4 regions of the Pantoea trifolii genome follow, and region 4 is predicted to be linked to each of the others. Evidence: predicted binding sites of a transcription regulator. Region 4 holds the regulator's gene; each other region holds the start of a gene.
What was found. The regulator PhoB, encoded in region 4, activates phosphate uptake and scavenging genes when phosphate is short. The targets are predictions, from matches to a motif close to CTGTCATAAAACTGNCNNAT.

Region 1 (8,013 bases), 810 kb from region 4:
GTCATGGCGTTGACCGCCACCGCCGATGAAACCACGCGTAACGATATCGCCCATCTGCTGCAGATGGACGATCCGCTGATTCAAATCAGCAGCTTTGACCGCCCGAATATTCGCTACACGCTGGTGGAGAAATTCAAACCCACCGAGCAGCTTCTGCGTTATGTGCAGGATCAGCGCGGCAAAAGCGGCATTATTTACTGTAACAGCCGCGCCAAAGTGGAAGACACCGCCGCGCGCCTGCAGAGCCGTGGTTTGAGCGTTGGCGCTTATCACGCCGGTATCGATAGCGCGCAGCGTGCCAGCGTGCAGGAAGCTTTCCAGCGTGACGATCTGCAAATTGTGGTCGCCACCGTCGCGTTCGGTATGGGCATCAATAAACCCAACGTGCGCTTTGTGGTGCACTTCGATATTCCGCGTAACATCGAATCCTATTATCAGGAAACCGGTCGCGCCGGGCGTGATGGCCTGCCTGCCGAAGCGATGATGCTTTACGATCCGGCCGACATGGCGTGGCTGCGTAAATGTCTGGAAGAGAAAGTGCCTGGCCCGTTGCAGGATATTGAACGCCACAAGCTCAATGCGATGGGGGCATTTGCCGAAGCGCAAACCTGTCGTCGTCTGGTCTTGCTGAACTATTTCGGCGAAGGTCGCCAGCAGCAGTGCGACAACTGCGATATCTGCCTCGATCCGCCACGTCGCTACGACGGCTTGCTGGAGGCGCAAAAGGCGCTTTCGAGCATCTATCGTACCGGCCAACGCTTTGGCATGGGCTATATTGTTGAAGTTTTGCGCGGCGCCAGTAATCAGCGTATCCGCGACAACGGCCACGACAAACTGCCGGTGTACGGCTTAGGCCGCGAGCACAGTCACGAACACTGGATCAGCGTGCTGCGTCAGCTGATTCATCTCGGCATGGTGACGCAAAACATCGCCATGCATTCGGCGCTGCAACTCACTGAAGCGGCGCGTCCGGTATTACGTGCCGAAGTGCCGCTGATGCTGGCGGTGCCGCGTATCGTGACGGTGAAAACGCGCGGCAGCAGTTCGCCGAAGGTGCACAGCGGCAATTACGATCGCCAGCTGTTTGCCAAGCTGCGTAAGCTGCGCAAAGCGATTGCTGATGAAGAGAATATTCCGCCGTACGTGGTGTTTAACGATGCCACGCTGATTGAAATGGCAGAACAAATGCCGATTAGCGCGTCAGAAATGCTCAGCGTGAACGGCGTCGGTCATCGCAAACTGGAGCGTTTTGGTAAGCCGTTCCTGGTGATGATCAAAGAACATGTTGATGAAGGTTAAAGGAAAAAATTCATGCTGATGTTATTCGCCACCGTCGCGCTGGTGCATCTGGTTGCGCTGATGAGTCCCGGCCCGGACTTCTTCTTCGTGTCGCAAACGGCGGCGAGCCGCTCGCGCAAAGAGGCGATGATGGGCGTTCTGGGCATTACCTTGGGCATTGTGATCTGGGCCGGTGTGGCGCTGATGGGCCTGCATCTGATCCTGGAAAAAATGGCCTGGCTGCATGAAATCATTATGGTTGGCGGCGGCTTGTATCTGCTGTGGATGGGCTGGCAGCTAATGCGTTCAGCGCGTCAACGTCACAAGCAGCCACAATCGGAAGCGCCGGTGGTAGAGCTGCCGAAAAGAGGCATGAGCTTCCTGAAAGGTTTCCTGACTAACCTGTCGAACCCAAAAGCGATCATCTACTTCGGTAGCGTGTTCTCACTGTTTGTTGGCAACGACGTCGGCGCGATGGAGCGCTGGGGTTTGTTCCTGCTGATTATCGGTGAGACGTTCGCGTGGTTTACGCTGGTGGCGGCGATTTTCGCTATGCCGTGGATGCGTGATAAGTATCAGCGGATGGCGAAGTGGGTGGATGGTATGGCGGGCGTGCTGTTTGCCGGTTTTGGCATTCATTTAATTATTTCGAGATAAACCAGGTCGCCATAAATGGCGACCCTACGTAGGGTGGGCATTTATGCCCACCGGGTTTAATATCACGCCATTCTGCGGGCGCTGGCTAACAGCGCGCCCACCGCCATAAACAATCCACCAAAGGTGCGGTTCAGCAGCTTCATCTGCTTCGGTCCTTTAATCCAGCCAGCAATGCGAGTTGCCAGCGTGGCGTAACCAATCATCACGATGATATCGACCACAATGGTGGTCACGCCGAGCACCAGATATTGCATCAGCTGCGGCTGGTGCGGCTGAATAAACTGCGGGAACAGCGCGGCAAGAAACACGATGCTTTTCGGGTTGGTGAGGTTCACCAACAAGGCACGCTTAAACAGGCGGCGACGCGGCATGGCTTTGGCAACGGCGTCGAGGTCGATGCCACCCGCTGAGCGCCACTGCTGAATGCCCAGCCACACCAGATAGGCTGCGCCAGCCCACTTCAGGACTTCAAACGCCAGAATCGATTGGGAAAACAGCGCACCCAAACCGGCGCCGACCAGCACAATATGAATCGCCAGGCCAAGCTGCAAGCCGGTAATTGATGCAACCGCGCCGCGATAACCGTGGCTGATACCGGTACTCATGGTGTTAATCGCACCGGAACCGGGTGAAAGGCTGAGGATAGTTGTGGTCAGCAGGTACGTTAACCACCATTCAATGGTCATGTGTGACATTCCCTGAAGTTAGCGAAGTGTGACACAATACGACAGAAAATCGCCGCACGCTACGCAGCACGGGCGCGCGAATCACGTTTTTTTCAGGGGGACGGATGCAGCAGCATAAACAGAGTTGGCTCGGACGTGAGCGAGGCTTTTCGGCCTTTGCTACCGGTCCGCTGCTCGACTTCTGGCGTCGCCGTGAAGAGTGTGAATTTACCGGTGTCGGCAACCTGAAGATTCGCTACGTTCGTTTCGCCTCACCGCAACATCGTCGTGTCATTCTGGTCGTGCCTGGCCGCATTGAGAGCTATATCAAGTATCCTGAACTGGCTTACGACCTGTTTATGTGCGGCTACGATGTGGTGATCCTCGACCATCGCGGTCAGGGACGATCTGAACGTCTGCTGGAAGATTCGCATCGCGGCCATGTAGTGGAATTTGGCGACTACGTTGACGATCTGGAAACGCTGTATCTGAAAGAGATAGTCAGCAACCGTTATCAGCAGCGCTACGTGCTGGCTCACTCGATGGGCGGCGCGATTTTAGCGCTGTTTCTGGCGCGTCAACCGCAGGCGTTTCATGCTGCGGTATTCTCCGCGCCGATGTTTGGCATTGTGCTGCCGCTACCGGACTGGATGGCGCACCGCATTCTGGACTGGACAGAAAAACTGCCCGCGCTGCGTGAAGGCTACGCGCTGGGTACCGGGCGCTGGCGCGCCAATCCGTTTGGCATCAACCGCCTGACGCACAGCCGCGAACGCTATCGCCGCAACCTGCGTTTTTACGCCGACGATCCGGCGCTTCGCGTTGGTGGTCCCACTTATCACTGGGTGCGCGAAGGCGTGCAGGCCGGGCGGGACATCTTCAATCAGGTAGCGAACATCACCACGCCGACCTTGCTGCTGCAGGCCAGTGAAGATGATGTGGTGGATAACCGCTCACAAAATCTCTTTTGTACGGCGATGGCCGAAGCAGGACATCCCTGCGCGGGCAACGCGCCGTATGTGATAAAAGGAGCGCGTCATGAGATCCTGTTTGAAACAGACGCGATGCGTGCCGAAGCGCTAAACGCGGTGGTCGATTTCTTTGAACACCACGCTTAATCAATTTTACTTTCCGATATCAACACCCGAGGTTTACATGTATCACATCGTCGCATCCGACCTGGATGGCACGCTGCTCTCTCCGGATCACCGCCTGACGCCGTTCGCTCGCACTACGCTGCAGGAACTGGTGGCGCGAGACATCCACTTTGTTTTTGCCACCGGCCGTCACTATATCGACGTCGGACAGATGCGCGATAAGCTCGGCATTCCGGCTTATATGATCACGTCCAATGGTGCGCGCGTGCACAACGCCGAAGGTGAACTGGTGTTCAGCCACAACCTCGACGCCGACATCGCCAGCGATTTGTATGGCCTGCAATATCATGACGAGCACATCCTGACGCACGTTTATCGCGACGATGAGTGGTTCATGAGCCGTCATCGTCCGGATGAGCAGGACTATTTCCGCGAATCGGTATTTAACTATCAGGTTTACCAGCCGGGCATGCTGCCGACCGACGGCATCAGCAAAGTGTTCTTCACCTGCGAAGATCCGGAGCGCCTGGTTCCAATGGAGCAGGCGATTGAAGCGCGCTGGGGCGATCGCGTGAATGTCAGCTTCTCGCTGCCAACGTGCCTGGAAGTGATGGCGGGCGGCGTTTCCAAAGGTCACGCGCTGGAAGCGGTAGCGAAACAGCTCGGCCACTCGCTGAAAGCGTGCATAGCCTTCGGCGACGGCATGAATGATGTGGAGATGCTCAGCATGTCAGGTAAAGGCTGCATCATGCGTAATGCACAGCAGCGCCTGAAAGATACCTTGCCGACGCTGGACGTGATTGGCAGCAACGCGGATGACGCCGTCCCGCACACGCTGCGAAAGCTGTTCCTCGCGTAAAAAAATGGGCCGGTTATCACCGGCCCGTTCTGGTTATACCAGCTGTTTCTTGTGCTTATGTTCACTGACCATGGTCAGCAGCAGCAGAATCACCGCCAGCACCGATCCGCCAATCATCACAATGAATCCGCCGTCCCAGCCGAAGTAATCCACGGTGTAACCGACAATGGCACTGGCCGCTACCGATCCGCCGAGATAGCCAAACAGCCCGGTAAAGCCCGCTGCCGTTCCGGCCGCTTTTTTCGGCGCCAGCTCCAGCGCGTGCAAGCCAATCAACATCACCGGACCGTAAATCAGGAAGCCGATCACAATCATGCACAGCATGTCGATGCCTGGATTGCCTGGTGGGTTCAGCCAGTACACCACGGTGGCGATGGTCACCAGCGTCATAAAGAACACGCCGGTTGCGCCACGGTTGCCGCGGAATACTTTGTCCGACATCCAGCCGCACAGCAGCGTGCCGGGAATACCGGCATATTCATAGAAGAAGTAGGCCCACGAGGATTTATCCAGCGTGAAGTGCTTCACCTCTTTCAGGTAGGTCGGCGACCAGTCGAGAATGCCGTAACGCAGCAGGTACACAAACACGTTCGCCAGTGCGATGTACCACAGCAGCTTATTGGGCAGAATGTACTGCATGAAAATCTGCTTCGCCGTCAGCTCCTGCTCGTGCTCCTCGTTGTAATCCGGCGGATAATCATTCTTCCACGCTTCAATTGGCGGCAAACCGCAGGATTGCGGCGTATCGCGCATCAAGGCAAAGGCGATAATGGCGATGAGAATGGCGCCAAACGCCGGCATGTACAGCGCGGCTTTCCAGTCGTTAAACCACGCCATGCCAAGCAGGAACAGCAGCGGAGGAATACCGCCACCGACGTTATGCGCGCAGTTCCACACCGATACGATTCCGCCGCGCTCTTTCTGCGACCACCAGTGCACCATGGTACGCCCGCACGGCGGCCAGCCCATGCCCTGGAACCAACCGCACAGGAACAGCAGCACAAACATCACCATGATGCTGGAGGTGGCCCACGGCACGAACCCCATCACCAGCATCACCGCCGCAGCGAGAATTAATCCGGCGGGCAAAAACACGCGCGGATTCGAGCGGTCCGATACCGAACCCATAATGAATTTTGAGAATCCGTAAGCGATGGAAATGCCCGATAGCGCAAAGCCGAGATCGCCGCGCGAAAAACCTTGTTCCACCAGATAAGGCATCGCCAGCGCAAAATTCTTACGCACCAAATAGTAGGCGGCATAGCCAAAAAATATTCCCAGGAAAATTTGCCAGCGCAGGCGACGATAGAGTGGATCGACACGATCATCGGCCACTTGCGGGCGATGCGGTGCAGGTTTGAAGATACTCAACATGAGTGTGGCCCTCCAGGGCGCAATATAGTTATGGATTCCCAGCAGGTTGGGGCAAAAGCAACAGACGTTAAAAATGGAAAAGCGAAGTTTCCATTTCGCGCAAAGGATAGTGATGGTCACGCGCGGTTACTGTGACATGTGACACATATGTTACAGTTTTATGACATTAGAGAGCGATAAAAACCAGGAAATGTTGTATTTCGCGCATTTTTATCCAGGCGAATAGGCGATCAGTTAAAACTAATTGTCGTCATTTTGTACAATCGTAAACCAGATAGTTCACGCCAATCGCGACAGTTTGTTTACACTAACGCCACTGTTCATTTTGAGATCGTTACCGTGCCGTTACTGATCGTTACCACCATTCTGTGGGCTTTTTCCTTCAGTTTAATCGGGGAATACCTCGCAGGTCAGGTGGATTCCTGGTTCTCTGTGTTAATGCGTCTGGCGCTCGCCGCCATCGTCTTCCTGCCGTTCCTGCGCTGGCGCGGATATCGTGCTTCCACCATCCTGCTGTATATGCTGGTGGGCATGCTGCAGCTCGGCATCATGTACCTGCTGAGCTTTGAAGCCTATCTCTATCTGAGCGTGACCGAATTCCTGCTGTTCACTGTGATGACGCCGCTGTACGTCACGCTGATCTACGATTTGCTCAGCCGACGTCCGCTGCGTATCGGCTATGCTTTCAGCGCATTGCTGGCGGTCATTGGTGCGGCGATTATTCGTTACGACAAAGTCAGCGATCATTTCTGGTTCGGCTTGCTGCTGGTGCAGGCGGCAAATATCTGCTTCGCCATCGGCATGGTGGGCTACAAGCGTCTGCAGGAAACCCGGCCGATGCCGCAGCACACCGCGTTTTCATGGTTCTATCTGGGCGCAGTGATTATCGCGGTGATCGCCTGGAGCTTGTGGGGCAATCCGAACAAACTGCCCACCACCTCGCTACAGTGGGGCATTCTGGTTTGGCTGGGCGTGGCGGCTTCAGGTTTGGGCTACTTCATGTGGAACTACGGTGCGACGCAGGTGGATGCTGGCACGTTGGGTATTATGAACAACATGCATGTGCCTGCTGGCTTGCTGGTGAATCTGGCGATCTGGCAGGAGAAACCGCATTGGCCAAGTTTTATCGCCGGTGCCGCCGTGATTTTTGCATCCCTGTACGTACATAAACGCTGGGTGCTCGGCAAGACCACCAAAAGCCACGCCTAGGCCGAAAGGGAGGGGATAGCGCGGCAGAGGAGCAAAGCATCCGAGCCATGGATGGCGAGGCTGCTCCACAGGGAAGTGGTTACTCTTTGCGATCTGCCGCGCTATCCCTGACCCGGCTCGAACAAAGAAGCGATTACGCTTTCTTAGCCGGCCCCGGACGATGAATCATCGTCAAACCTTTCAGGAAATTACGCAGAATCTGGTCACCGCATTCGCGGAAATTCTTATGGTCTGGATTGCGGAAAATCGCGCCAACCTCAGCCTGTGAAATCTTAAAGTTCGCTTTCAGCAGCACATCCGGGATATCGGTGGTCTTCAGCTCAAACGCGATACGCAATTTCTTCATGAAAATGTTGTTATTCATGCGGCGCTCAATCGAAGGCGCGGGCGCATCTTCACTCTTACCGCGACGGTAAAAAATCAGACCGTTGAGGAAATAACCCATCAACACATCCGGCAGCTTACGAAACGCAGCATCGTCATCCTTCTTCATCCACGCCTGCACGTCTTCCAGCGGCACTTCACTCCCCGCTAAGGCAAAAATCTCCACCACTTTGCTATCGCTCAAATCAAGCATATAGCGCACGCTGCGCAGAACATCGTTACTCATCATGGTGAAACTCTCTTGGTCGCGGGTTGAGGCGGCGCATTATAGAGCAGGCGGGACAGGGATAACAGCGCGGGCGACCTTCGCCGCCCAACAACATCAGGATGAGAGGGTTTGCAGTGAGCCGGGACGCGCGGCATCGCGCACGAAGGGCAGGTGTTCACAGGCGTGCTGACGGGCAAACCGCACAAAGGCTTCCATCACCGGTTGACGCTGCTCGCCTTCGCGTACGGCGGCATACAGGCGGCTCCAGAGGCCATCACCCAA
Region 2 (8,013 bases), 1.0 Mb from region 4:
TACTCACCGTGGTTCTGGATAACCCAACCGGCTACGGCCGTATTGTGCGTGAAAACGACACGGTGACCGGCATTATCGAGCAGAAAGATGCCTCGCCAGAACAGCTGAAAATTCAGGAAATTAACACCGGCATCCTGATTGCCAACGGCGGCGACCTCAAGCGCTGGCTGGCGCAGCTGAACAACAACAATGCGCAGGGCGAATTCTACATCACCGATATCATCGCCATGGCGCACCATGAAGGCCGCGTGATCAATGCGGTGCATCCGGCGCGCATCAGCGAAACCGACGGCGTTAACAACCGCCTGCAGCTGGCAACGCTTGAGCGTGTCTATCAAAGTGAGCAGGCAGAAAAGCTGCTGCTGGCGGGTGTGATGCTGCGCGATCCGGCGCGTTTCGATCTGCGCGGTTCGCTGCAACACGGCCGCGATGTGGAGATCGACACCAATGTGATCATCGAAGGCAAGGTTACGCTCGGCAACCGCGTCAAAATCGGTGCCGGCTGCATCATCAAAAACAGCGTGATTGCTGACGACTGCGAAATCAGTCCCTATTCGGTGATCGAAGATGCCACCTTAGCCGCCGCCTGTACGGTTGGGCCTTTTGCGCGTCTGCGTCCGGGCAGCGAGCTGGCGGAAGAAGCGCACGTGGGCAACTTCGTAGAGATGAAGAAAGCGACGCTCGGCAAAGGCTCGAAAGCCGGTCATCTCTCTTATCTTGGCGATGCGGAAATTGGCGCGGGGGTGAATATTGGCGCGGGCACCATCACCTGCAATTATGACGGCGCCAACAAATTCAAAACCATCATCGGCGATAACGTGTTTGTCGGCTCCGATACGCAATTGGTAGCACCTGTAACCGTAGCGAGCGGCGCCACTATCGCTGCCGGCACCACGGTGATGAAAGATGTCACCGCGGCGGATCTGGTCTACAACCGTAAAGAGCAGAATCAAAAATCGGGCTGGCAGCGCCCTGTTAAGAAAAAATAAATTTTAAAGGCCGACAACGATCGGCCTGTTTGCAGTGCCATAAAAAAATATCCCCACTCTCTACAAGGCTCGGGGAAATCAGGTCAGATGACAACGCAATGGCCGAAAGCCATGAAGTCAGGAAATTACTATGTGTGGAATTGTTGGTGCAGTAGCGCAGCGTGACATCGCAGAAATTCTGCTGGAAGGTTTGCGTCGTCTTGAATATCGCGGTTATGACTCAGCGGGATTAGCCGTTGTCGATCGTCAGGGCCACATGACGCGCCTGCGTCGTCTGGGCAAAGTGCAGAACCTGGCGGAAGCCGCAGAGCAGCAGCCGCTGATTGGCGGCACCGGTATCGCACACACGCGCTGGGCGACCCACGGTGAGCCGTCGGAGGCCAATGCGCATCCGCACGTTTCTGAGCACATCATCATCGTGCACAACGGCATCATTGAAAACCATGAGCCGCTGCGCGCGCAGTTGCTTGAGCGCGGCTATCACTTTGCCTCAGAAACTGACACCGAAGTGGTGGCGCATCTGGTGCATTGGGAGCAGAAGCAGGGCGGCACGCTGCGTGAAGTGGTGCTACGCGTCATTCCGCAGCTGCGCGGTGCGTATGGCATGGTGATCATGGACAGCCGCGATCCGTCGCTGCTGGTGGCGGCGCGTTCCGGTAGCCCGCTGGTGATTGGCCGTGGCGTGGGTGAAAACTTTATTGCTTCCGATCAGCTGGCACTGCTGCCGGTGACGCGTCGCTTCATCTATCTGGAAGAGGGCGATATTGCCGAGATCACCCGCCGCGAAGTCACCATTATCGATCGTGACGGTAACACGGCTAAGCGCGCCGAAATCGAATCGACCGCGCAATACGATGCCGGCGACAAAGGCATCTATCGTCACTACATGCAGAAAGAGATTTACGAGCAGCCGAACGCGATCAAAAACACCATCACCGGTCGTTTTAATCACGGCGAAGTCGATCTCAGCGAGCTCGGTCCGGATGCTGAAAAGCTGCTGAGCCAGGTCGAGCATATTCAGATCATCGCCTGCGGTACGTCATACAACTCCGGCATGGTGTCGCGCTACTGGTTTGAGTCGCTCGCCAACCTGCCTTGTGATGTGGAAATCGCTTCGGAATTCCGTTATCGCAAATCTGCGGTGCGTAAAAATAGCCTGCTGATCACGCTGTCACAATCGGGTGAAACCGCCGATACGCTGGCGGCACTGCGCCTGTCAAAAGAGCTGGGTTATCTCGGTTCGCTGGCGATCTGTAACGTGGCCGGTTCATCGCTGGTGCGTGAATCCGATTTGGCGCTGATGACTAAAGCCGGTACCGAAATTGGCGTTGCCTCGACCAAAGCTTTCACCACGCAGCTGGCGGTATTGCTGATGCTGGTGGCGAAACTGGGGCGTCTGCACGGCATGAAAGCCGAAATCGAGCACGAAATTGTGCACGCGCTGCAAGCCTTGCCGAGCCGCATCGAACAGATGCTGGCGCAGGACAAAGTGATCGAAAATCTGGCGGAAGGTTTCTCGGATAAACATCATGCGCTGTTCCTTGGCCGTGGCGATCAGTATCCAATCGCTATGGAAGGCGCGCTGAAGCTGAAAGAGATCTCCTACATCCACGCCGAAGCCTATGCGGCGGGCGAGCTGAAGCACGGCCCGCTGGCGCTGATTGATGCCGATATGCCGGTGATCGTGGTCGCGCCGAACAACGAACTGCTGGAGAAGCTGAAATCCAATATTGAAGAGGTACGCGCGCGCGGCGGTTTGCTGTACGTGTTTGCCGATCAGGATGCCGGTTTCAGCGACAGCGATGGCATGAAAATCATCTCTCTGCCGCATGTAGAAGAGGTGATTGCACCGATCTTCTACACCGTGCCGCTACAGCTGCTCTCGTATCATGTGGCGCTGATTAAAGGCACCGACGTTGATCAACCACGTAACCTGGCGAAATCGGTTACCGTTGAATAATCAGTAACAAGAGTGGGCCCGCAATGGGCCCGCTTCATTTCTACATGCTGTCATATAACTGTCATATTTCGTACATTTCACTGTCATCAAACTGTCCTATTTTCCCTCCAGCAGCAATCACTAACTCCTACTAAAAAGGCATTGAGCCTGTTTTTTAAATCCCCTGGAGGGAACATGACACTGATGCGTAGCACCGTAGCCCGAATCCTCGCCGCCACCTTCGCAGTAAGCGCGGTCTCTGCTTTTGCAGCAACCGATCTGACGGGCGCAGGCGGGACATTCCCGGCGCCGGTTTATGCCAAGTGGGCAGCCGAGTACCAGCAAGCCACTGGTAGCAAAATCAACTATCAGGGTATTGGTTCTTCAGGCGGCGTGAAGCAAATCATCGCGAAAACCGTCGATTTCGGTGCGTCTGATGCACCAATGAAAGAAGAAGATCTGCAGAAAAATGGCCTGTTCCAGTTCCCTACCGTGATTGGTGGCGTGGTGCTGGCGGTTAACATCCCAGGTGTGAAATCAGGTGAACTGACTCTCGACGGTAAAACCGTGGGCGACATCTACCTCGGTACCATCAAAAAGTGGAACGACCCGGCGATCACTAAACTGAACCCAGGCGTGAAACTGCCAGATTCCAACATCAACGTGGTTCGCCGCGCTGACGGTTCCGGTACTTCATTCGTCTTCACCAGCTACCTGGCGAAAGTGAACGAAGAGTGGAACAGCAAAATCGGTAAAGGTAACACCGTTAACTGGCCGACCGGTCTGGGCGGTAAAGGTAACGACGGCGTGGCCGCATTTGTACAGCGTCTGCCGGGTTCAATTGGCTATGTGGAATACGCTTACGCCAAGCAGAACAACCTGACCTACACCAAACTGGTTGATGCCGATGGTAAAGCGGTCGCACCAAGCGAAGAGAGCTTTGCGAACGCCGCGAAAGGCGCAGACTGGAGCAAAACCTTTGCTCAGGATCTGACCTTCCAGAAAGGCAACGCAGCATGGCCGATCACCTCAACCACCTTCATCCTGATTTACAAAGATCAGGCGAATGCGGAGAAAGGTAGCGAAGTGCTGAAGTTCTTCGACTGGGCTTACAAAGGTGGCAGCAAAACCGCAACCGACCTGGATTACGCCGCGCTGCCAGAAAGCGTTGCTAACCAGATTCGTGCAGCGTGGAAAGCGAACATCAAAGATAGCTCCGGTAAAGCGCTGTATCAGTAACCGATTTACCTGGCCAGCCGAGACGGTTGGCCAACCCCAATGGGCGGCCTGCGTGCCGCCCTGACATCCTCCTGAGAACAGAGAATTCTATGGCTGCCACTAAGCCGACGTTCAAAGCCCCCGGTAAACAAGGCGACATGATTTTCGGCGCGCTGGTGAAGCTCTCCGCGCTTATCGTGTTGTTATTGATGGGCGGCATTATCGTCTCCCTGATTTTCTCCTCCTGGCCAAGCATCCAAAAATTTGGTTTCTCTTTCCTGTGGAATAAAACCTGGGATGCGCCAAACGAACAATTTGGTGCGCTGGTACCGATTTACGGCACCCTCGTCACCTCGATTATTGCCTTGATCATTGCCGTACCGGTGAGTTTCGGCATCGCGCTGTTCCTGACGGAACTGGCGCCAGGTTGGCTGCGTCGCCCGCTGGGCACCGCCATTGAGCTGCTGGCGGCGATCCCCAGCATCGTTTACGGCATGTGGGGCCTGTTTGTTTTCGCCCCGCTGTTCGCCGAATATTTCCAGACGCCGGTGGGTAACGTGATGTCGACTATCCCGATTGTCGGCACGCTGTTCTCTGGCCCGGCATTTGGTATCGGTATTCTGGCGGCGGGCGTGATTCTCGCCATCATGATCATTCCGTACATCGCCTCGGTGATGCGCGACGTGTTTGAACAAACGCCGGTGATGATGAAAGAGTCGGCTTACGGTATCGGCTGCACCACGTGGGAAGTGATCTGGCGCATCGTGCTGCCGTTCACCAAAAACGGCGTGATTGGCGGCGTGATGCTCGGCCTGGGCCGCGCGTTGGGTGAAACCATGGCGGTGACCTTTATCATCGGTAACACCTACCAGCTCGACAGCGCTTCGCTGTTTATGCCGGGTAACAGCATCACCTCCGCGCTGGCCAACGAATTTGCCGAAGCGGAATCGGGTGTCCACGTCGCGGCACTGATGGAACTGGGTCTGATCCTGTTCGTGATTACCTTTATCGTGCTGGCGATCTCCAAACTGATGATCCTGCGTCTGGCGAAGAGTGAAGGAGCCCGTTCATGACCGCTATTGAAGTTCAGGCTCGCGCTGAGCTGGAAGCCTCGCGCCGCAAAATGCAGGCGTGGCGCAGTACCAAAAACAAAATTGCCCTGACGCTGTCGCTGATGACCATGGCTTTCGGTCTGTTCTGGCTGGTGTGGATTCTGTTCACCACCATTACGCGCGGTGTTGATGGTTTAAGCTGGTCGCTGTTTACCGAATCGACGCCGCCGCCGAATACCGCGGGCGGTGGTTTGGCGAACGCCTTAGTCGGCAGTGGTTTACTGATTTTCTGGTCGACGATCGTCGGAACGCCGCTCGGCATCATGGCCGGGATCTATCTGGCGGAATATGGCCGTAAACACTGGCTGGCGGAAGTGATTCGCTTCATCAACGACATTCTGCTGTCAGCACCGTCGATTGTGGTGGGCCTGTTCGTCTACACCATCGTGGTATCGCAGATGCAGCACTTCTCCGGTTGGGCCGGCGTAGTTGCGCTGGCGCTGCTGCAAATCCCGATCGTGATCCGCACCTCCGAAAACATGCTGCGTCTGGTACCTGACAGCATGCGTGAAGCGGCTTATGCGCTGGGTACGCCGAAGTGGAAGATGATTTCGGCAATCACGCTGAAAGCCTCGGTTTCCGGCATCATCACCGGTGTGCTGTTGGCCGTAGCGCGTATCGCCGGTGAAACTGCACCGTTGCTGTTTACTGCGCTGTCGAACCAGTTCTGGAGCACCGACATGATGCAGCCGATCGCGAACCTACCGGTCACCATCTTTAAATTCGCCATGAGCCCGTTTGCCGAGTGGCAAAGCCTGGCGTGGGCAGGTGTGCTGATTATTACCGTGTGCGTGCTGCTGCTGAACATTGTGGCGCGTGTGGTTTTCGCCAAGGGCAAACACTAATTTCCCGGCGCGGCTTCGGCGGCGCTGCTTATGAGAGACGAGAATGAGTAACGTGACTTCATCAGCCGGTAAAATTCAGGTCCGTAATCTGAACTTCTATTACGGTAAGTTTCACGCGCTGAAAAACATCAACCTGGATATCACCAAAAACCAGGTGACCGCGTTTATCGGCCCATCAGGCTGCGGTAAATCCACTTTGCTGCGCACCTTCAACAAAATGTACTCGCTCTATCCGGAGCAGCGTGCAGAAGGTGACATCCTGCTGGATGGCGATAACATTCTGGCTTCTAATCAGGACATCGCCCTGCTGCGCGCGCGCGTCGGCATGGTGTTCCAGAAGCCGACGCCGTTCCCGATGTCGATTTATGACAACATCGCCTTCGGCGTGCGTCTGTTTGAAAAGCTGTCGCGTGCCGATATGGATGAGCGCGTGCAGTGGGCGCTGACCAAAGCCGCGCTGTGGAATGAAACCAAAGACAAGCTGCATCAGAGCGGTTACAGTCTCTCCGGCGGCCAGCAGCAGCGTCTGTGCATCGCGCGCGGCATCGCCATTCGCCCGGAAGTGTTGTTGCTGGATGAGCCTTGCTCCGCGCTGGATCCGATCTCAACCGGTCGTATCGAAGAACTGATCACCGAACTGAAGCAGGATTACACTGTGGTGATCGTGACCCACAACATGCAGCAGGCCGCGCGTTGTTCTGACCACACCGCTTTCATGTATCTGGGCGAGCTGATTGAGTTCAGCGATACCGATACCTTGTTTACTAAGCCCGCACAGAAGCAGACCGAAGATTACATCACCGGTCGTTACGGCTGATTCAGGAGACGCACATGGATAATTTAAATCTGAACAAACACATCTCCGGTCAGTTCAACGCGGAGCTGGAGCACATTCGCACGCAAGTGATGATCATGGGCGGCATGGTTGAGAAGCAGCTGATGGACGCCATCACCGCGATGCATAACCAGGATGGCGAGCTGGCGCGTCACGTGATCGACGGCGACCAGAAGGTCAACATGATGGAAGTGGAGATTGATGAAGCCTGCGTGCGCATCATCGCCAAACGCCAGCCCACCGCCAGCGATTTGCGTCTGGTCATGGCGATCATCAAGACCATTTCTGAACTGGAACGCATTGGCGATGTGGCGGAAAAAATCAGCCGCACCGCGCTGGAGAAGTTCAGCCAGCAGCACCTGCCGCTGCTGGTGAGCCTTGAAGCGCTGGGTCATCACACCGTGCAGATGCTGCATGACGTGCTGGATGCGTTTGCGCGCATGGATCTCAACGAAGCCATCAAAATCTACCGTGAAGATAAGAAGGTGGATAAAGAGTACGAAGGCATCGTGCGTCAGTTGATGACCTACATGATGGAAGATCCGCGCACCATCCCAAGCGTGCTGACCGCGCTGTTCTGCGCGCGCGCCATCGAGCGTATCGGCGATCGCTGCCAGAACATCTGCGAAATTATCTTCTATTTCGTCAAAGGTCAGGATTTCCGTCATGTGGGCGGCGACAAGCTGGATGAACTGCTGTCGGGCGATGATGGCAGCAATAAACCCTCTTGATTGACGCGTCGGCGGCCCGTTGCCACTGTGGCTAACGGGCTGCCTGCTTAAATTCTGTCTGTTCTCAGCGATTCCCTCTCTTTATACTTGGCGCACTTTTTTCTGCCAGGTGCTGTTACATGTCCTCCCCAACTCCTAAAAAACAAGCCATTACACCGGCGAAAGCCATGGTGGCTGCGATCAGCGGCTACGCGATGGATGGATTTGATCTGCTGATTCTTGGTTTTATGCTGCCAGCGATCAGCGTCTCGCTGGCGCTCGATCCTTCTCAGGCCGGTTCGCTGGTCACCTGGACGCTGATCGGCGCGGTGATCGGCGGCATTGTGTTTGGTCATCTGAGCGAT
Region 3 (8,013 bases), 1.6 Mb from region 4:
ATCAACAGCTTTTAAAACGCGTCGATGTTGAGCTCAATGGCTTAGCCGATGCGCAGGAAGTGCGGCTGGCGGATGGACGCACGCTGGAGCTGCGTTTCAGCCCGGTGCCACGGCGCGGCATGGTGAATACCGTGCTGGAGCGCACCACGCGCAAGGCGCTGGAAGAGGCGCTGCTGCACAGCCAGAAGATGAAAGCGGTTGGACAGCTCACCGGCGGACTGGCGCACGACTTCAATAATCTGCTGGCGGTGATCATCGGCAGCCTGGCGTTAACCGTCGATCAGCTGCCGCCCGGCACGCTCGCCAGCCGTATCGATCGTGCACGTCAGGCTGCCGACCGCGCGGCGCAGCTGACGCAGCGTTTGCTGGCGTTCTCGCGCAAACAGGCGCTCTATCCGCGCGCGGTGTCGGTGGTGGAACTGGTGGATAATCTGCATTCGCTGCTGCAACACGCACTTTTGCCCGGCCAGCAGCTGGTGATCGATGCGCAACGTCCCGGCTGGCCAGCGTGGATCGATGCCGGACAGCTGGAGAATGCGCTGATCAATTTGGTGGTCAACGCGCGCGATGCGATGACGCAGCAGAGCGGCGAAATCCGCCTGCGTATCTGGAATCAGCGTAAACAGGAAGCCGACGGCAAGCGCGATCGCGTCACCATTGAAGTAATCGATCACGGCTGCGGCATGTCGGCCGAGGTGCGCGAACAGGTGTTCGAGCCGTTCTTCACCACCAAAGCGATCGGCAGCGGCAGCGGTTTGGGCTTATCGATGGTGTATGGCTTTGTGCGTCAATCCGGCGGCCAGATCGAGCTGGAAACCGCGCCGGGGCAAGGCACCACCGTGCGGCTGTTATTGCCGCGCGCGCCCGAAGCGGCACAGCCGCTCAACGTGCCGCCGCCGCTGGTGCCGCAGGCCAGCAACGATCGGCTGGTGTTGGTGCTGGATGATGAACCGACGGTGCGACAAACGCTGTGCGAACATCTGCATCAGCTGGGTTATCTGACGCTGGAGTGTGGCGACGGCGAAAGCGCGCTGACGCTGCTGCGCCAGACGCCGGATATCGATCTGTTAATCAGTGATTTGATGCTGCCGGGCGGCATCAACGGCGCGGATGTGATTCGCCAGGCGCAGGCGCAGTGGCCACATCTGGCGACGGTGTTGATCAGCGGTCAGGATCTGCGCCAGACGCAGGTGACGCTGCCGCTGTGTGAGCGGCTGGCGAAACCCTGGCATCAGGCGCAGCTGGTGCAGGCGCTGGAGCGCGCCTGGCAGCGCAGTGAACGGCTTAGTCGCGCGCGGCAGGCTGCCACAACGGCACCCCTTTCCCCGTGATGTAACGTTTACGCAGCTTGCTGGAGACCATGTCCATGATCATCACCACCGCCACCAGAATCAGGGTCAGGAACATCACCACATCCCAGTTCCACAAGCGCATGTTCTCGGCATACACCAGACCCACGCCACCCGCGCCAACAAAGCCCAGCACCGCTGCGGAGCGGGTGTTGGACTCTATCTGATACAGGCTGAGCGCGAGGAAGGTCGGGAACGACTGGGTGAAAATGCCGTAGCGATGTTTTTGCAGGCTGTTCGCGCCGACCGCGCTGAGGCCGCGACTCGGTGAACGCTCCACCGCTTCGTGCCCTTCGGCATAGAGTTTGCCGAGCAAGCCGACATCCTGCATCACAATCGCCAGCACGCCAGCCAGCGGTCCCATGCCGACGGCGCGCACAAAGATCAGCCCCCAAATCGCCATGTCGATGCCGCGCAGCACATCCAGCACGCGGCGTACCACCAGTGAAATCGGTCGCGTAACCGGATCGTGCATGACGTTTCGCGCCGCCAGGAACGAGACCGGCAAGGCAATTAAAGATGCGGTTAGCGTGCCGGAGAACACAATCGCCAGCGTAATCCCGACCTGCGTGAAGTAGTAACCAAACGGCCAGTTGAGGAAATCCTGCCAGACAAACATGCGCAGGAAATAGCGGCTGAGCTGCTGGCAGCCAATCAGAAAACGGCTCCACTCAATGCCAAAGAACTCGAAGAAGAACAGGTAATAGAGCGCGATGGCAAGCGCCACCAGCGCAACGCGGCGCAGATAGCGGTTCTGCGCGGCAAACAGGGCGGCATGCTCCTGCTTGAGTTTGGCGACATCCGGCGCTAAGGCGATCATGCTGTGTCTCCTTCCACTACGCGGCGACGCAGCCAGCCGGACAGCGTATCCAGCAGCGACACCACCACAATGATCAGCAACAGCGTGATGCTGACCTGATCGTAACGATCGAGTTTGATATTGGTCATCAGCTCTTGCCCGATACCGCCCGCGCCGACCAAACCAAGGATGGTTGAGGAGCGGAAGTTGATTTCCAGACGCATAAAGCTGTAGGAGAGAAACGTCGGTTTGACCTGCGGCCAGAAGGCAAAGCGCATGCGCTGCAGTTTGCTGGCACCGCACGCCGCAAGTCCGCGCACCGGTTTATCCGAGGCGCTCTCAATCGCTTCGTAAAACAGCTTGGTCAGGCTGCCGACAGTGTGCAGCGCCAGCGCGAGGAAGCCGGGAATAGCGCCAATGCCGAACGCCATCACGAACATCACCGCCCACGCCAGTTCCGGCATGGTACGCAGGAAGGCGACAAAGGCGCGGATCGCCACGCGCAGGCTGCGCGGCGTTTGCGTGTTGTCGGCGGCGAAAAACGCCAGCACGCCCGCCACGGCCACCGCCACGATGGTGGACGACAGCGCCAGCTGCAAGGTTTCCCAGATCAGCGGCAGCTGGAAGTGTAAGCGATAGCCCCAATAGGCCAGCGAGCCCTCGGTTTTGCCGTCGGCGAACAGCAGTGAAAGATGCAGCACCGGCATAGTTTCGCCGATGTAGTCAAAAAAGTGTGGCAGCGACTGCCAGACGGTGAGCAGGTTAAATTCCGCCATCTTGCCCGCGGCCAGATAGAGCGCCAGCAACAGCAGCGACCACAGCAGCGAGTCGCGCTTTTGCTGGCGGCGGATGCGTTGGTAGTAGTGTTCGAAATCGGTCAAGGGGGGATTCCTGTTGGTTGGGGACTGGAGTGTGCTCGCTGTCCCCCTCCTCGGTCCTCCCCCATTAATGGGGGAGGAAGATGCTGCAAAATGCGAGTTTGGGAGTTGCATGTGGCAGCATCTCCTTCCCCCACTTGTGGGGGAAGGACGGGATGGGGGACAGCGAGCACCCCACCTAAATTAACCGCGCGTACCCTTCATCAAATCACGCTTCATATCGATGATGTTCTGATAATCCGCCACGGTCGCTGGACCGATGTGCTGGGCACCGCCAACCGCTTTAACAAAGCAGCCGTGATCTTCTTTATCCAGTTTCTTGATGGTGGCCACCACCTTCGCTTTGAAGTCAGCGGGCAGATTGTTGCTCACCAGAATCGGACCGTTCGGGATCAGCGGCGACTGCCAGATGATGCGGATCTGCTTCATCAGGTCAGGATGATCCATGCGAATCAAACGGCCAAAGGCACCCGAGGTATAACCGGTTTCACGGTCGCCAATCAGCGACGTCCAGGTCACCGCGCCGTCGAACTGACCGTTCAGCACGCCGAGGATGTCCTGCTCGTGGCCGCCGGAGAAGGTGACGCTGGAGAAGGTGTTGTTGTACTTATCGTCCACCGTGCCGCCGAACTCTTTCTTGAACGCCTGGTTCGGCATCAGGAAGCCCGAGGTTGAATCGGGATCGGCCATGCCGAACGATTTGCCTTTCAGGTCTTCCAGCTTTTTGTATGGGCTGTCAGCCTTAACGATCACCACTGAGTGATAACCCTGAGACCCGTCTTTGTCGTCCACCACGATGCCCACCACATCCACCGCTTTCGGGTTTTGCAGGTAAACCGAGGCATACGAAGCCGGCGACATGCTCAGCACCAGATCGATTTTGTTACCCAGCAAGCCCTGAATCACGCCTGAATAGTCAGACGAGTTGCGCAGTTTGGTATCCACCTGCAACTCTTTGTCGAAGAAATCTTTCACACACTGGTTGTCACCAATCTGCTGCGTGGCGTTCTGGCCGCCAAGAATCCCGAGGTTCAACTCTTTTGGTGCATCCGCTGCGTTTGCGCCAAATGCCATCGCAATAGTCAGTAAAGCTAAAGAAGTCAGTTTCATTCTTAGGTTTTCTCTTGCTGTGGGAGTTAGTGGAGCTGGTTAATTTCGTCGCCGTACAGCTCATGCATCAGGCCGTCGGTCAACTGGGAAGGATGTCCATCGAACAGGATTTTGCCGCGCTGAATGCCGATCACGCGGGTGCAGTAGCTTTTAACCAGTTCGATGGAGTGCAGGTTTACCATCACGCTGATGCCCTGCTCGCTCACCTGACGCAGCACATCCATGATGCGTTTGGTGTTTTTCGGATCGAGTGACGCCACGGGTTCATCCGCCAGCAAAATGCGCGGGTTCTGCATCAGCGCCCGACAAATCGCCACACGCTGCATCTGGCCGCCGGAGAGGTTTTCCGCACGCTGCAGCGCCTGCGGCAGCATGTTCATCCACTGCAGCAGTTCGATAGCGCGAGCGCGGTCGGTTTCGGAGAAGACCTTGAAGAACGATTTCAGCGTCGAGGTCTGGCTCAAACGACCGAGCAGTACGTTGGTCAGCACATCGAGGCGTGGCACCAGACAGAAGTCCTGGAAGATCATGCCGCATTCGGTGCGCCACTCGCGCATCTGGCGGCTATTCAGCGTCACCACATCGCGATCCACTTCGCCGTGGCGATTGCTGAGGATGGCGCCCTGCGACGCACTGATGGTGCCGTTCAGCATGTGTAACAGTGTCGATTTGCCTGCGCCTGAGCGGCCAATCACCGCCACCAACTCGCCCGCATGCAGATCGAAGCTGACGTTATCCAGCACCTGATTGGCGCCGTAGGTTTTGCACAATCCCTGCACCGACAACACCTTGTTGCCCTGCCCTGTAACATGCGGGTAAGGATTGTCGACCACGGTTTTCAGTAATGCCTGTGCCATGTTGCACTCCATCTCTTCTGAGGTGTTGATTGCCCGCTATTACGGGCAAAGCGGATGAAAGCTTGATGACAGTAAAATGATTAAACAGTGACAGCATCCGCCGCCGCCGTAGGGTCGCCATTTATGGTGACCTCATTACACCGATGCACCAGGTCGCCATGAATGGCGACCCTACGGGGCAATGAGCTGGCGTAGATGCTCGAGCGTGTCGCTTAACGCACCATCGTTATTCAGCGCATGACAATGCGCGGGCAGCGGTTCGGCGGCGCGCGCCAGCCGTCTTTCGATCTCCGCTTCCGACTCGCGCCCACGCTGTCGCAATCGCGTCTCCAGCACCGCTGGCGAAACCTGCAACACCAGCGGCAGCAGCTGCGTGCCGTAATGCTGCTGCACAATCGGCAGATGCAGGCGTGAACCGTTAACCAGCACGTTCAGCCCGCGCGCCAGCCACAGATCGATCTCCTCGCCCAGCCCGTAATGCATGCCGTGCGCCTGCCAGCTCACGGCGAACAACCCCAGCGCCTCGCGCCGTCGGAATTCCGCCTCGCTCAGCGCCACATGGTTCTCGCCGCCCGCATCGGCGGCGCGCGTGATGTAGCGATGGGCGATCAGCAGATTCTCCGGCGGCGCTTCCCGCAGCGCGTTCAGCAGGCTGTCTTTTCCCGAGCCCGAAGGCCCGGTAAGCCAGATCAGGCGCGCCATCAGAACACCTGCTTGCCTTGCGACCAGACGTGACGAATGTGCGAATGACCATGTTCGGTATGCGCCAGCACCAGATCGGCACGCAGCCCTTCGGCGATGCGGCCGCGATCGTGCAGGCCAATCGCCCGCGCCGGATTTCTGGTCACCAGCGCAGCCGCCTGCGGCAGCGTCAGCGTGTTGCGCTCATCGGCCACCAGGCGGAACACCGCATCCAGCAAGCTGGCGGGATAGTAGTCGGAGGAGAGAATATCCAGCAGGCCGTGGCTGGCGAGGTCCGCCGCCGCCACGTTGCCGGAGTGCGAACCGCCGCGCACGATGTTGGGCGCGCCCATCAGCACCTGCATGCCGCATTCACGCGAGGCGCGTGCCGCCTCCAGCGTGGTGGGGAATTCAGCGATGGCGCTGCCGACGTCATGAGATTCCGCCACGTGCGCCGCCGTAGCGTCGTCGTGGCTGGCGAGCGGAATACCGCGCGAACGGCACAAACTGGAGATGGCGTTGCGATTCGGCGTGGAGAACTCGGCGGCCAGCGCCAGCTGCTCACGCTCAAACTGATCCATCTGCTCGTCGTTGAGCTGATATTTGCCTTGATAATAGGTGCGATACATCTCCAGCGAGGCGTACTGACGCTGACCCGGCGAGTGATCCATCAGTGACACCAGCGACAGTTCTGGCGTGTTCATCAGCTTTTCAAACAGTGGCAGCGTGGTGTGATGCGGCAGCTCACAGCGCAGATGCAAATGGTGATCGGCGCGATTAATACCTTTGCGATTGCTGTCCTGAATCGCCTCAATCATCTTGTTGAGGTTTTCAATGCGATGCCCGCCATCGCGCACGTCGCCGACGCCAATTGCATCCAGCACCGTGGTGATGCCGCTGGCGACCATCAGCGCATCGTGGCTGCTCATCGCCGAGTGCGCCGGCCAATCCACTTTTGGGCGTGGCGTGAAGAACTTGTCGAGATTATCGGTGTGCAGCTCCACCAAACCCGGCAGCAGGAAGGCGTTTTCGCCATCCAGCGCGCCCGGCAATTGGCTGACGCTGTCGCTAAAGCTGGCGATGCACCCGTCGCGAATCTCCAGTGAACCCGGCACTACGGCCTGCTCCAGCACCAGCCGGACGTTATTAATGATCATGCTTCTGCTCCTGCTTTCATTGGCTGCATGACGTGCAGGCGATCGGCTACGCGTTCGCGCACCGCTTCGTCATGGAAAATACCGACAATGGCGGCACCGCGGGCGCGCGCCTGTTCAATCAGTTCCACTACGGCGGCGCTGTTGGCGCTGTCGAGCGAGGCGGTTGGCTCATCCAGCAGCAGCACCGGATAGTCGGCGATAAAACCGCGCGCGATGTTGACGCGCTGCTGCTCGCCGCCCGAGAAGGTGGACGGCGCCAGCGACCACAAACGCTCCGGCACGTTAAGGCGCGTCAGCAGCTCTTTGGCGCGCTTCTCGCAGAAGGCGCGCTCGGTGCCACGCTCCAGCAGCGGCTGCATGACGATCTCCAGCGTCGGCACGCGAGGAATGACGCGCAAAAACTGGCTGACCCAGCCGACGGTGTGACAGCGAATCGCCAGAATCTGCCGCGCGGGGGCGTTGGCCATGTCGATCCATTCGCCCTGATGTTGCAGCCAGATGTGGCCGCTGTTGGCCTGATAGTTGCCGTACAGCGCACGCAGCAGCGTGGATTTTCCGCTGCCGGAGCGGCCATGCAGCACCACGCATTCGCCGCCGCTGACTTCAAGATTGGCGTCCTGCAATACCGGCAGCGCAGCGCTGCTTTGGTTGTGCAGCACAAAGGTTTTGCTCAGATGCTCGACGCGCAGTAAAGGTTGCATAGTGATGTCCTGATGGTTTTGGAGAAGGTCGCCATAAATGGCGCCCCTACGACGTGCCATATGTAGGGTCGCCATTTATGGCGACCTTGTTCATCTCAACTCAGCACCGATGAAACCAGCAGCTGGGTATAGGGATGATGCGGATCGTCCAGCACCCGATCGGTCAACCCGCTCTCCACCACGCGGCCCTGCTTCATCACCAGCAGGCGATGTGCCAGCAACCGCGCCACGCCGAGATCGTGCGTCACAATCACCACCGCCAGGTTCAGCTCGCGCACCAGCGTGCGCAGCAGATCCAGCAGGCGCGCCTGCACTGATACATCCAGCCCGCCGGTCGGTTCATCCATAAACACCAGCGTTGGCTGCGTCACCAGGTTGCGCGCAATCTGTAAACGCTGCTGCATGCCGCCCGAGAACGTGGTGGGCAGATCGTCGATGCGATTGGCGGGGATCTCCACATCCTGCAGCCAGCGCATCGCCT
Region 4 (8,013 bases):
CTATTACGTGTTCCCTGTGGCGGTAGTGGATGAAACCTTCCAGCAGAACGGATTGACCAATGGCCATGAAATTCAGGCTGTCAGCCCGCAGCGTCTGCATGACATCTTCCACGCCGACAGCGCGCTGTATATTTCGGTGACCGATTACGGCAGCAGCTATCAGGTGATCCAGAGCGTGACCAAAGTGTCGGCGACGGCGCGTCTGGTAGATCTGCGCAGCGGTAAAGAGCTGTGGCAAGGCATTGCCACCGCCAGCGACGCGGAAGATGGCAACAACAATAACGGTGGCATTATTGGCATGTTGGTGTCAGCGGCAATCAAGCAGATTGCCAGCAATGTGTCGGATAAGGCACACACCATCGCCGGGGTGACCAGCGCCCGTCTGCTGGCGCAGAACGAGCAGGGCGGCTTGCTGGTTGGCCCACGTTATAAGTTGGCGACAGTGAGATAAAAAACCGGTGCCCGCCTAAGCATCGTAGGGTCGCCATTCATGGCGACCTGATTTATTCCCCTGGCAACTCCAGCTTGCTGTAACCCAGACCGTTCATCTTGCGGACGCGGATCTGCACCGGAATACGCTCTTTCATCGCTTCCACATGGCTGATCACGCCTATGGTTTTGCCGCTGGCGTTCAGGGCGTCGAGCGCATCCAGCGCGGTGTCCAGCGTCTCGGCATCCAGCGTGCCGAAGCCTTCGTCGAGGAACAGCGATTCGATGCGCGTTTTATGACTCACCAAATCCGACAGCGCTAACGCCAGCGCCAGGCTGACGAGGAAACTCTCGCCGCCCGACAGCGTGCGCGTATCGCGCGTGGCGTCGGCCTGCCAGGTATCCACTACTTCCAGCTCCAGCTCTTCACTGATGCGGCGTTGCAACAGATAGCGACCGTGCAGGCGATCGAGCTGACGGTTCGCCAGCCACACCAGATGATCGAGTGTCAGGCCTTGTGCGAAGCGGCGGAATTTATCGCCTTTGGCCGAACCTACCAGATCGTTCAGGCGGCCCAACTGCGCCAGCTCTACTTCATCCGTAGCGATTTGCGTCAGCAACGATTGCTGCTGTAAACGCTGTTGTGCATCGCTGTGCAACTGCTGCTGCGCTTCGCCCTGTTGACGGGCGTTGTCACGCAACGTCACGCGCAGCTGTTCCAGCTGTTGCTGAATCGTGGCGGCGACTTCATCGCTGAGATCGGCCGGGCGCTGCTGCTGATGCGCGGTGCAGCGCTGCGTGAGCTGCTCGCTGAGGGTGAGTTGCTGCTGGCGCTGCTGATCGAGCACCTGTAACTGTTGGCGCAGTTCATGCACCTCGCGCTCATCCAGCAGGGCGGCACGCAGCGCCGTTTCATCGGCAAAATCACTCTGCTGCAGCGCGGCGAGGAAGGCGCTTTCGGCTGCGGCAGCGCGTTCACGCAAAGTGTGTTGCTGCGCCGCGATCTGCTCACACTGGCCATTCAGACTGTGCAGCGAGCTTTGCGCCTGCTGCCACTGCTGTAGCTGCTGCGCCAGCGCCTGTTCACACTGTTGCAGCGCGGCGTGCTGCTGCTGTCGAGCTTCTGCTACGAGACGATCGCCAAACAGCTGCTGACGCTGTTCTTGTTGTTGCTGGCGCTGCTGTTGCAGCGCGCTGAGCGTCTGCTGCAGCTCATCCAGCCACTGCTGTTCACGCGCCAGATTCTGCTGCAGGCTGCTGCGCTCGCTTTCGGCTTTTGCCAGCTGCGGCTGCAACTCGCCGTGTAAGCGCTCATTTTCCTGCCATGCGCTCCAGCGCTGCTGTAGCCTGTGGAGCCAGCTTTCCCGCTCAGCCGCGTCTGGCAAACTGAGCTGATGCTGCGCTAACTGTTGTTCAAGCTGCTGCGCCAGTTGCTGCATGGCGCTGCGCTCGCGGGTCTCACGCTGGCTGATTTCATCCAGCGTCTGCTGCGTGCTAACGATCTGCTGAAGCGCCAGCTGCTGTTGATTTTGATGCTGCTGCCACAGCTGCTGCTGTTGCAGATGCGCATCCTTCGCCTGCTGCAGCGCGCGCGCGGCATTTTCCCGCGTCTGGAGCTGCTGCAGCTGAGTTTGTTCCTGTGCATCCTGCTGCTGTTGCCATTGCGTAAAGTCGTCCTGTTGCTCCAGCGTGCAGGTAAGTGCCAGCTCACCGCTCAGCGCTTGCCATTGGGTGTTCACCGTCGCCAGCTGCTGGTCGTAATCAGCGATCTCCTGCTGCAACGCCTGCTGCTGTTGCAGCGACAGCTTCTGCTGCTCACCTTTGGCGGTGCCGGACTCTTTCAGCTGTGCCACGCGCGTTTCCAGCTCAGTTAAACGCTGCTGATTGGCGCCGGGTTCAAGCTGTTGATATTGCGCGATTGCCGGATGCTGACACGAGCCGCACAGCGGGCAGGGCTGATCCGGCTGCAATTTGGCGCGCTCGTCGGCCAGCTGGGCGATGGTGCGCTCCAGCTCGCAGATTTTGCGCACATCGAGCAACGCCTGATGTTCCCGTTTGTACTCGTCGCGCAGCGCCTGTAACGCCTGTTCAGCTTCCTGATGCTGCTGCTGAAGCTGCATCAGTTTTTGCTGACGCTGCAAGCGCTGCGGCTGCAGCGCGCGCCACTGCGCGGCGAGCAGGCTGAGCTGCTGGCGTGCGGCACGTTGCGTTTGATGCTGCGCCAGGGCGTCGCGCAGGCTGGCGCTGGTGATCTCGGCCTCAAGCGAAGTCAGTGCTTGCTCCGCTTGCAGACGCTGCTGCGCGGCCTGCGCTTCGGCTTGCTGCAACGGTTGCGCCGCTTTTTCACGCTGAGCCTGCGCCTGCTGATGCTGCTCCATCTGGCTGCGCTGCTGTTGCTGCTGCGCGATGAGCTGCGTCAACGTCTGCTCGCGCTCATCCAGCCGGGCGATCTCCGCCTGCCAGCGCGTCAGTTCTGCGCCCCAATCGGCGACGGCGGCTTCTCGGGTGCGGAATTCCTGCTGCTGCACTAGCTGCTGTTGTAAACGTTCACTTACCTGCTGTTGCTGGCTCAACGCGGTTTGGCTGGTTTGCAGCGCCTGTTGCTGCTGCAGATGCAGCCGCTGCTGTTCATCCCGTTGCTGCGAGAGGGTGGTAATGCGTTGATCGAGCGGGATAACCTGCTCGGTCAGCAGCGTTTCGAGCTGCTGCTGTTGCTGTAACGCCTGCTCGCGCGCCTGCTGCGCGGCCTGATAATGGCTTTCGCCCTGTTGCAACGCGGTTTTGGCCTGCTGCTGTTGCGCCTGCAGCTGCTGCGATTGCTGTTCCAGCGTGCGGAGATCGCCTTGCAGCTGTTCGCGCTGCTGTAGCTTCTCGCGCAGTTTTTCTGCCGGTTCGGCCCGCGCCAGCCGCTGACGATCGCCATCCGCCTGCTGCCACGCCTGTTGCGCGGCAAGCAGCGTCTGTTCGGCCTGTTGCTGTTCCTGCATCAGCTGTTGCTGCTGCACCAGCCATTGTTGCTGATGCTGCGCCAGCGTGAGCTGTTCGCTAAGCGATTTCTCCTGCACGGCGAGTTCTGCCAGCTGCTGCGTCAGCTCTGCGCGGCGCGCTTCATCGAGCAGCGACATGCCACCGGCGCGGGCGCGCAGCGTATCCAGCTCGCTGCGTGCGCTACGCCAGCGTTCGTAGATCTGCACGGAGATTTGTCCGTAGATCTCGGTGCCGGTCAGCTCTTCCAGCAATTCGGCGCGTTCGCCGGGTTTGGCATTGAGGAAGGCGGCAAACTGGCCTTGCGACAACATCATTGAGCGGGTAAAACGGGCGAAATCGAGTCCCGACAGGGTTTCAATCGCTTTCAGCTTGTCGCCGACTTTATCAGCGATGATCTGATTATCCGCCACGCGCGCCAGTTCGACACGCGGCGCCTGCAACTTACCGTCGGCCTGGCCGCGCGCGCGGTTCTGGCTCCAGAAGGCACGCCAGGCTTCGCCTTTGATCTCAAACTCCACTTCTGCCAGACACTCGGCGGTGTCGCGGGTGATCAGCTCATTCTGGGTTTGCGACAGCGTGCCGAGGCGCGGCGTTTGGTGATAGAGCGCCAGGCAAATTGCATCGAGTAAGGTGGTTTTGCCCGCGCCGGTGGCGCCGGTGATGGCAAACAATCCGTTGCTGGCAAAGGGCTCACGGCGGAAATCGATAAACCATTCGCCGCGCAGCGCATTGAGGTTCTTAAAACGTAACGTCAAAATTTTCATGCGGATGGATTCTCCAGCGCGGCAAGCTGGGTGCGGAACAGCTGCGTTAACTGTTCTGCTTGCTCAGCATCCAGCTGATCTTCCTGCGCCAGTCGGCGGGCAAACACTTCTTCCACTTTTAATTCGCTCAGGGTTTCGTTCTCCAGCCGTTCGAGGCTGCGCTGCCGCTGTTCGCGGCTGCGGCGCACCAGCAGCACTTCGACCGGCAGATTTTCGGTCAGCGCTTCAATGCGACGTTGCAGATCGCTGAGGTATTCCTGGGTGGTGATCTCAATATCCAGCCAGGTCGGTAGCTCGCTGGTGCTCTCGCTGAACTGCGCCAGCTGATGTTCAATCTCCGCCATCGAGCCTTTCAGCATCTGCATCGGCTGGAAGTGCGGAATGATCAGCGGCGTCACGTCCTTAAGCTTGTCGGAAAATTCCAGCAGGAAGACGCTTTTCTCGCGACCAAGCTCATCAAAACTGAGCGGAATTGGTGAGCCGCTGTAACGAATATGTTCGCTGTTGGCGATGCGCTGGGCGCGATGGATGTGACCGAGCGCGATGTAATCCGCTGGCGGAAACGCCTGCGCCGGGAAGGCATCCAGCGTGCCGATATAGATGTCGCGCACCGAATCGCTTTTAGTGACGCCAACGGTGGTGAGATGGCCGGTGGCGATAATCGGCAGCGTACTGCTCATTGACTGCGCGGCGGCGAAACAGCGCTGATAATGCTGCTCGATCGCCTCCAGCAGCGAGATCTGTTTTTCGCGACCGGATTGGCCAGCCTGGCTGCGCAGAATGTCACGCGGACGCAGAAAAGGAATGGCGCACAGCAGCGCACCCGACACGCCATCGCGCTGCTTCAGGGTTAACACCTGTTGTTCTCCCTGCGGCGTGGCGCTGGTGATCACCTGCGTATTCAGGCAGGCCAGCAGCTCGCGTGATTCATTCAGCGTCGCCACCGAATCGTGATTGCCCGCCAGCACCACCAATTGACAGCCGCTTGGCTGCAGCGCCACCACAAAACGGTTAAACATTTCACGCGCGTAGCTCGGCGGCGAACCGGTATCAAACAGATCACCCGCGATAATCAGCGCATCCACCTGATGCTGCACAATCTGATCCAGCAGCCAGTCGAGAAACGCCTGATGTTCCCGCGCGCGACTTTTGCTGTAAAAGAACTGACCGAGATGCCAGTCAGCGGTGTGAATGATGCGCATGTTTGCTCCGTGCTCTGTTTAGCGAAGGCGAATTATAACCACTTAAGATCACAAAGAAAAAAAGCAGATTTTTATTGTGACATTTCTGTTTTTTATCTATCTATCTTAGGGCGGCTTTTTCATAAAAGTGTCACAAAACTGACGCATAATGGCGCCGCAAATCCCCGTGACACGTTGTCACACTAGCAGGAGTTACAATGGCTAAGCGCATTTTGGTTGTGGAAGACGAAGCTCCCATCCGTGAAATGTTATGTTTCGTGCTGGAACAGAATGATTACCAGCCTATTGAGGCGGAAGATTATGACAGCGCGATTGGTAAGCTGATCGAACCCTGGCCTGATTTAATTCTGCTGGACTGGATGTTGCCCGGCGGCAGCGGAATTCAGTTTATTAAGCATTTGAAGCGTGAAGCCATGACGCGTGACATCCCGGTGATGATGCTGACGGCGCGCGGTGAAGAAGAGGATCGCGTGCGCGGTCTGGAAGTGGGCGCGGATGATTACATCACCAAGCCATTCTCACCCAAAGAGCTGATGGCGCGTATTAAAGCGGTGATGCGCCGTATTTCACCGATGGCGGTGGAAGAGGTGATTGAGATGCAGGGCCTGAGCCTTGATCCATCCTCACATCGCGTGATGTCGGAAACCACGCCGCTGGAGATGGGGCCGACCGAATACAAACTGCTGCACTTCTTTATGACGCACCCGGAACGCGTGTACAGCCGCGAACAGCTGCTGAACCACGTTTGGGGCACCAATGTGTATGTCGAAGATCGCACCGTCGATGTGCATATTCGCCGTTTACGTAAAGCGCTGGAATTGACCGGCCACGATCGCATGGTTCAAACCGTTCGCGGAACAGGGTATCGTTTCTCTGCCCGCTACTAAACGTAAACGGAGTTTTTACCGTGCTGGAACGACTCTCCTGGAAGAGATTGTTGACCGAGCTGGCGCTGGTCTGTTTACCTGCGCTGGTGTTGGGTCTGTTGTTCGGATATCTGCCGTGGTTACTGCTGATTGCGGTGACCGGCGTGATGTTCTGGCACTTCAGCAATCTGATGCGTCTGTCGCACTGGTTGTGGGTCGATCGTTCAATGACGCCGCCCACCGGACGCGGCAGCTGGGAACCGCTGTTTTATGGCCTGTATCAGATGCAGTTGCGCAACCGGCGTCGCCGCCGCGAGCTGGGCAATCTGATCAAACGTTTCCGCAGCGGTGCCGAATCGCTGCCGGATGCGGTGGTGCTGACCACCGAAGAGGGCACCATTTTCTGGTGCAACGGCTTGGCGCAGCAGCATCTTGGCCTGCGCTGGCCGGAAGATAACGGCCAGAACATCCTCAATTTACTGCGTTATCCTGAATTCTCCCGCTATATCCGCCAGCGCAAGTTCGACACACCGCTGACGCAGATCCTTAATAATCAGCATCATATGGAATTCCGCGTGATGCCTTACAGCGAAGGACAGTGGCTGATGGTGGCGCGTGATGTCACCCAGATGCACCAGCTGGAAGGCGCGCGGCGCAACTTCTTTGCCAACGTCAGTCATGAACTGCGCACGCCGTTAACGGTATTGCAGGGCTATCTGGAAATGATGGACGACGCGGTAATGAACGAGCGCACGCGCAGCAAGGCGTTACATACTATGCAAGAGCAGACGCGCCGCATGGACAGCCTGGTGAAGCAGTTGCTGACCTTGTCGCGTATCGAAGCGGCGCCAGCCATCGATCTGAAAGAGACGGTGGATGTGCCGGGCATGCTGCTGCTATTGCAGCGTGAAGCGGAAACGCTGAGCCAGGGACGTCACACCATCCATTTCCATACCGATCCGCACCTGAAAGTGTTCGGCAACGATGAGCAGTTGCGTAGCGCCATTTCCAACCTGGTCTACAACGCGGTGAATCACACGCCGGATGGCACGCGCATCGACATCAGCTGGTTGCGTACCAAACAAGGCGCGCAGTTTAAGGTGTGCGATGACGGGCCGGGCATCAGCGAACAGCATCTGCCGCGCCTTACAGAACGCTTCTACCGCGTGGACAAAGCGCGTTCACGCGCCACCGGCGGCAGCGGGTTGGGGCTGGCAATCGTGAAGCACGCGCTGGGCCATCATAATGCGCGGCTCGAGATCACCAGCGTGCCGCATCAGGAAACCTGTTTCAGCTTCCTGCTGCCGCCACGCTTGATTGTGGCTAGCGCGCTGCAAGCGCAGGTTAATTAAGGTTTGCACATCCATGGCGTAATGCCGCTCAGTTAAGCACAGAGCGGCTTTCGTTCGCCCTAAGCTGAGGCAGTTGCAGCACCCTTGTGCGGCGACCGAGCAGAGAGCGCCTGGCCGCGCCCTCTGCACTCCCGGGCCTTGCGCCAGCCCAACCCGCCGCTGCGCGGTACCTTCACTCATTCACGATTCCTGACGGACCGGTGGCGATTCGCTCCTGCTCAGCGCCACCTCTCGCCGCATCCATGCGGCTCGCCCTGGAATCCCTCAATCGTTCAGCGGTTTGGGATGTCGCCTCAACACCCGCGCTGCACCATAAAGGCATAATTTTGACTCGCCATCGCTACAAGTCTCGTAGGGTCGCCATTTATGGCGACCAGGTGCGCATAAATGCGCACCCTACGGGATTTTCGTA

Region 1: a site for PhoB is predicted at 6,078-6,097, ahead of glpT (glycerol-3-phosphate transporter). Genes of this name have one in related genera too.
Region 2: a site for PhoB is predicted at 2,997-3,016, ahead of pstS (phosphate ABC transporter substrate-binding protein PstS). Genes of this name have one in related genera too.
Region 3: a site for PhoB is predicted at 5,046-5,065, ahead of phnC (phosphonate ABC transporter ATP-binding protein). Genes of this name have one in related genera too.

What each region holds. Positions count from the first base shown of each region.
Region 1 is NZ_JANIET010000001.1:226,506-234,518, forward strand. It holds gene recQ (ATP-dependent DNA helicase RecQ) at 1-1,299, shown strand, start outside; gene rhtC (threonine export protein RhtC) at 1,312-1,935, shown strand; gene rhtB (homoserine/homoserine lactone efflux protein) at 1,998-2,621, opposite strand; gene pldB (lysophospholipase L2) at 2,726-3,718, shown strand; gene yigL (sugar/pyridoxal phosphate phosphatase YigL) at 3,756-4,556, shown strand; gene glpT (glycerol-3-phosphate transporter) at 4,590-5,930, opposite strand; gene NQH49_RS01035 (carboxylate/amino acid/amine transporter) at 6,270-7,139, shown strand; gene NQH49_RS01040 (YehS family protein) at 7,273-7,752, opposite strand; gene metR (HTH-type transcriptional regulator MetR) at 7,846-8,013, opposite strand, start outside.
Region 2 is NZ_JANIET010000001.1:17,462-25,474, forward strand. It holds gene glmU (bifunctional UDP-N-acetylglucosamine diphosphorylase/glucosamine-1-phosphate N-acetyltransferase GlmU) at 1-989, shown strand, start outside; gene glmS (glutamine--fructose-6-phosphate transaminase (isomerizing)) at 1,120-2,949, shown strand; gene pstS (phosphate ABC transporter substrate-binding protein PstS) at 3,124-4,167, shown strand; gene pstC (phosphate ABC transporter permease PstC) at 4,257-5,219, shown strand; gene pstA (phosphate ABC transporter permease PstA) at 5,216-6,103, shown strand; gene pstB (phosphate ABC transporter ATP-binding protein PstB) at 6,147-6,920, shown strand; gene phoU (phosphate signaling complex protein PhoU) at 6,935-7,669, shown strand; gene NQH49_RS00120 (MFS transporter) at 7,789-8,013, shown strand, end outside.
Region 3 is NZ_JANIET010000001.1:2,586,550-2,594,562, forward strand. It holds gene NQH49_RS12075 (ATP-binding protein) at 1-1,331, shown strand, start outside; gene phnE (phosphonate ABC transporter, permease protein PhnE) at 1,285-2,169, opposite strand; gene phnE (phosphonate ABC transporter, permease protein PhnE) at 2,166-3,029, opposite strand; gene phnD (phosphonate ABC transporter substrate-binding protein) at 3,210-4,136, opposite strand; gene phnC (phosphonate ABC transporter ATP-binding protein) at 4,163-4,993, opposite strand; gene phnN (ribose 1,5-bisphosphokinase) at 5,165-5,695, opposite strand; gene phnM (alpha-D-ribose 1-methylphosphonate 5-triphosphate diphosphatase) at 5,695-6,831, opposite strand; gene phnL (phosphonate C-P lyase system protein PhnL) at 6,828-7,532, opposite strand; gene phnK (phosphonate C-P lyase system protein PhnK) at 7,628-8,013, opposite strand, start outside.
Region 4 is NZ_JANIET010000001.1:1,035,485-1,043,497, forward strand. It holds gene NQH49_RS04700 (DUF799 domain-containing protein) at 1-451, shown strand, start outside; gene NQH49_RS04705 (SbcC/MukB-like Walker B domain-containing protein) at 504-4,181, opposite strand; gene sbcD (exonuclease subunit SbcD) at 4,178-5,383, opposite strand; gene phoB (phosphate response regulator transcription factor PhoB) at 5,581-6,270, shown strand; gene phoR (phosphate regulon sensor histidine kinase PhoR) at 6,291-7,601, shown strand.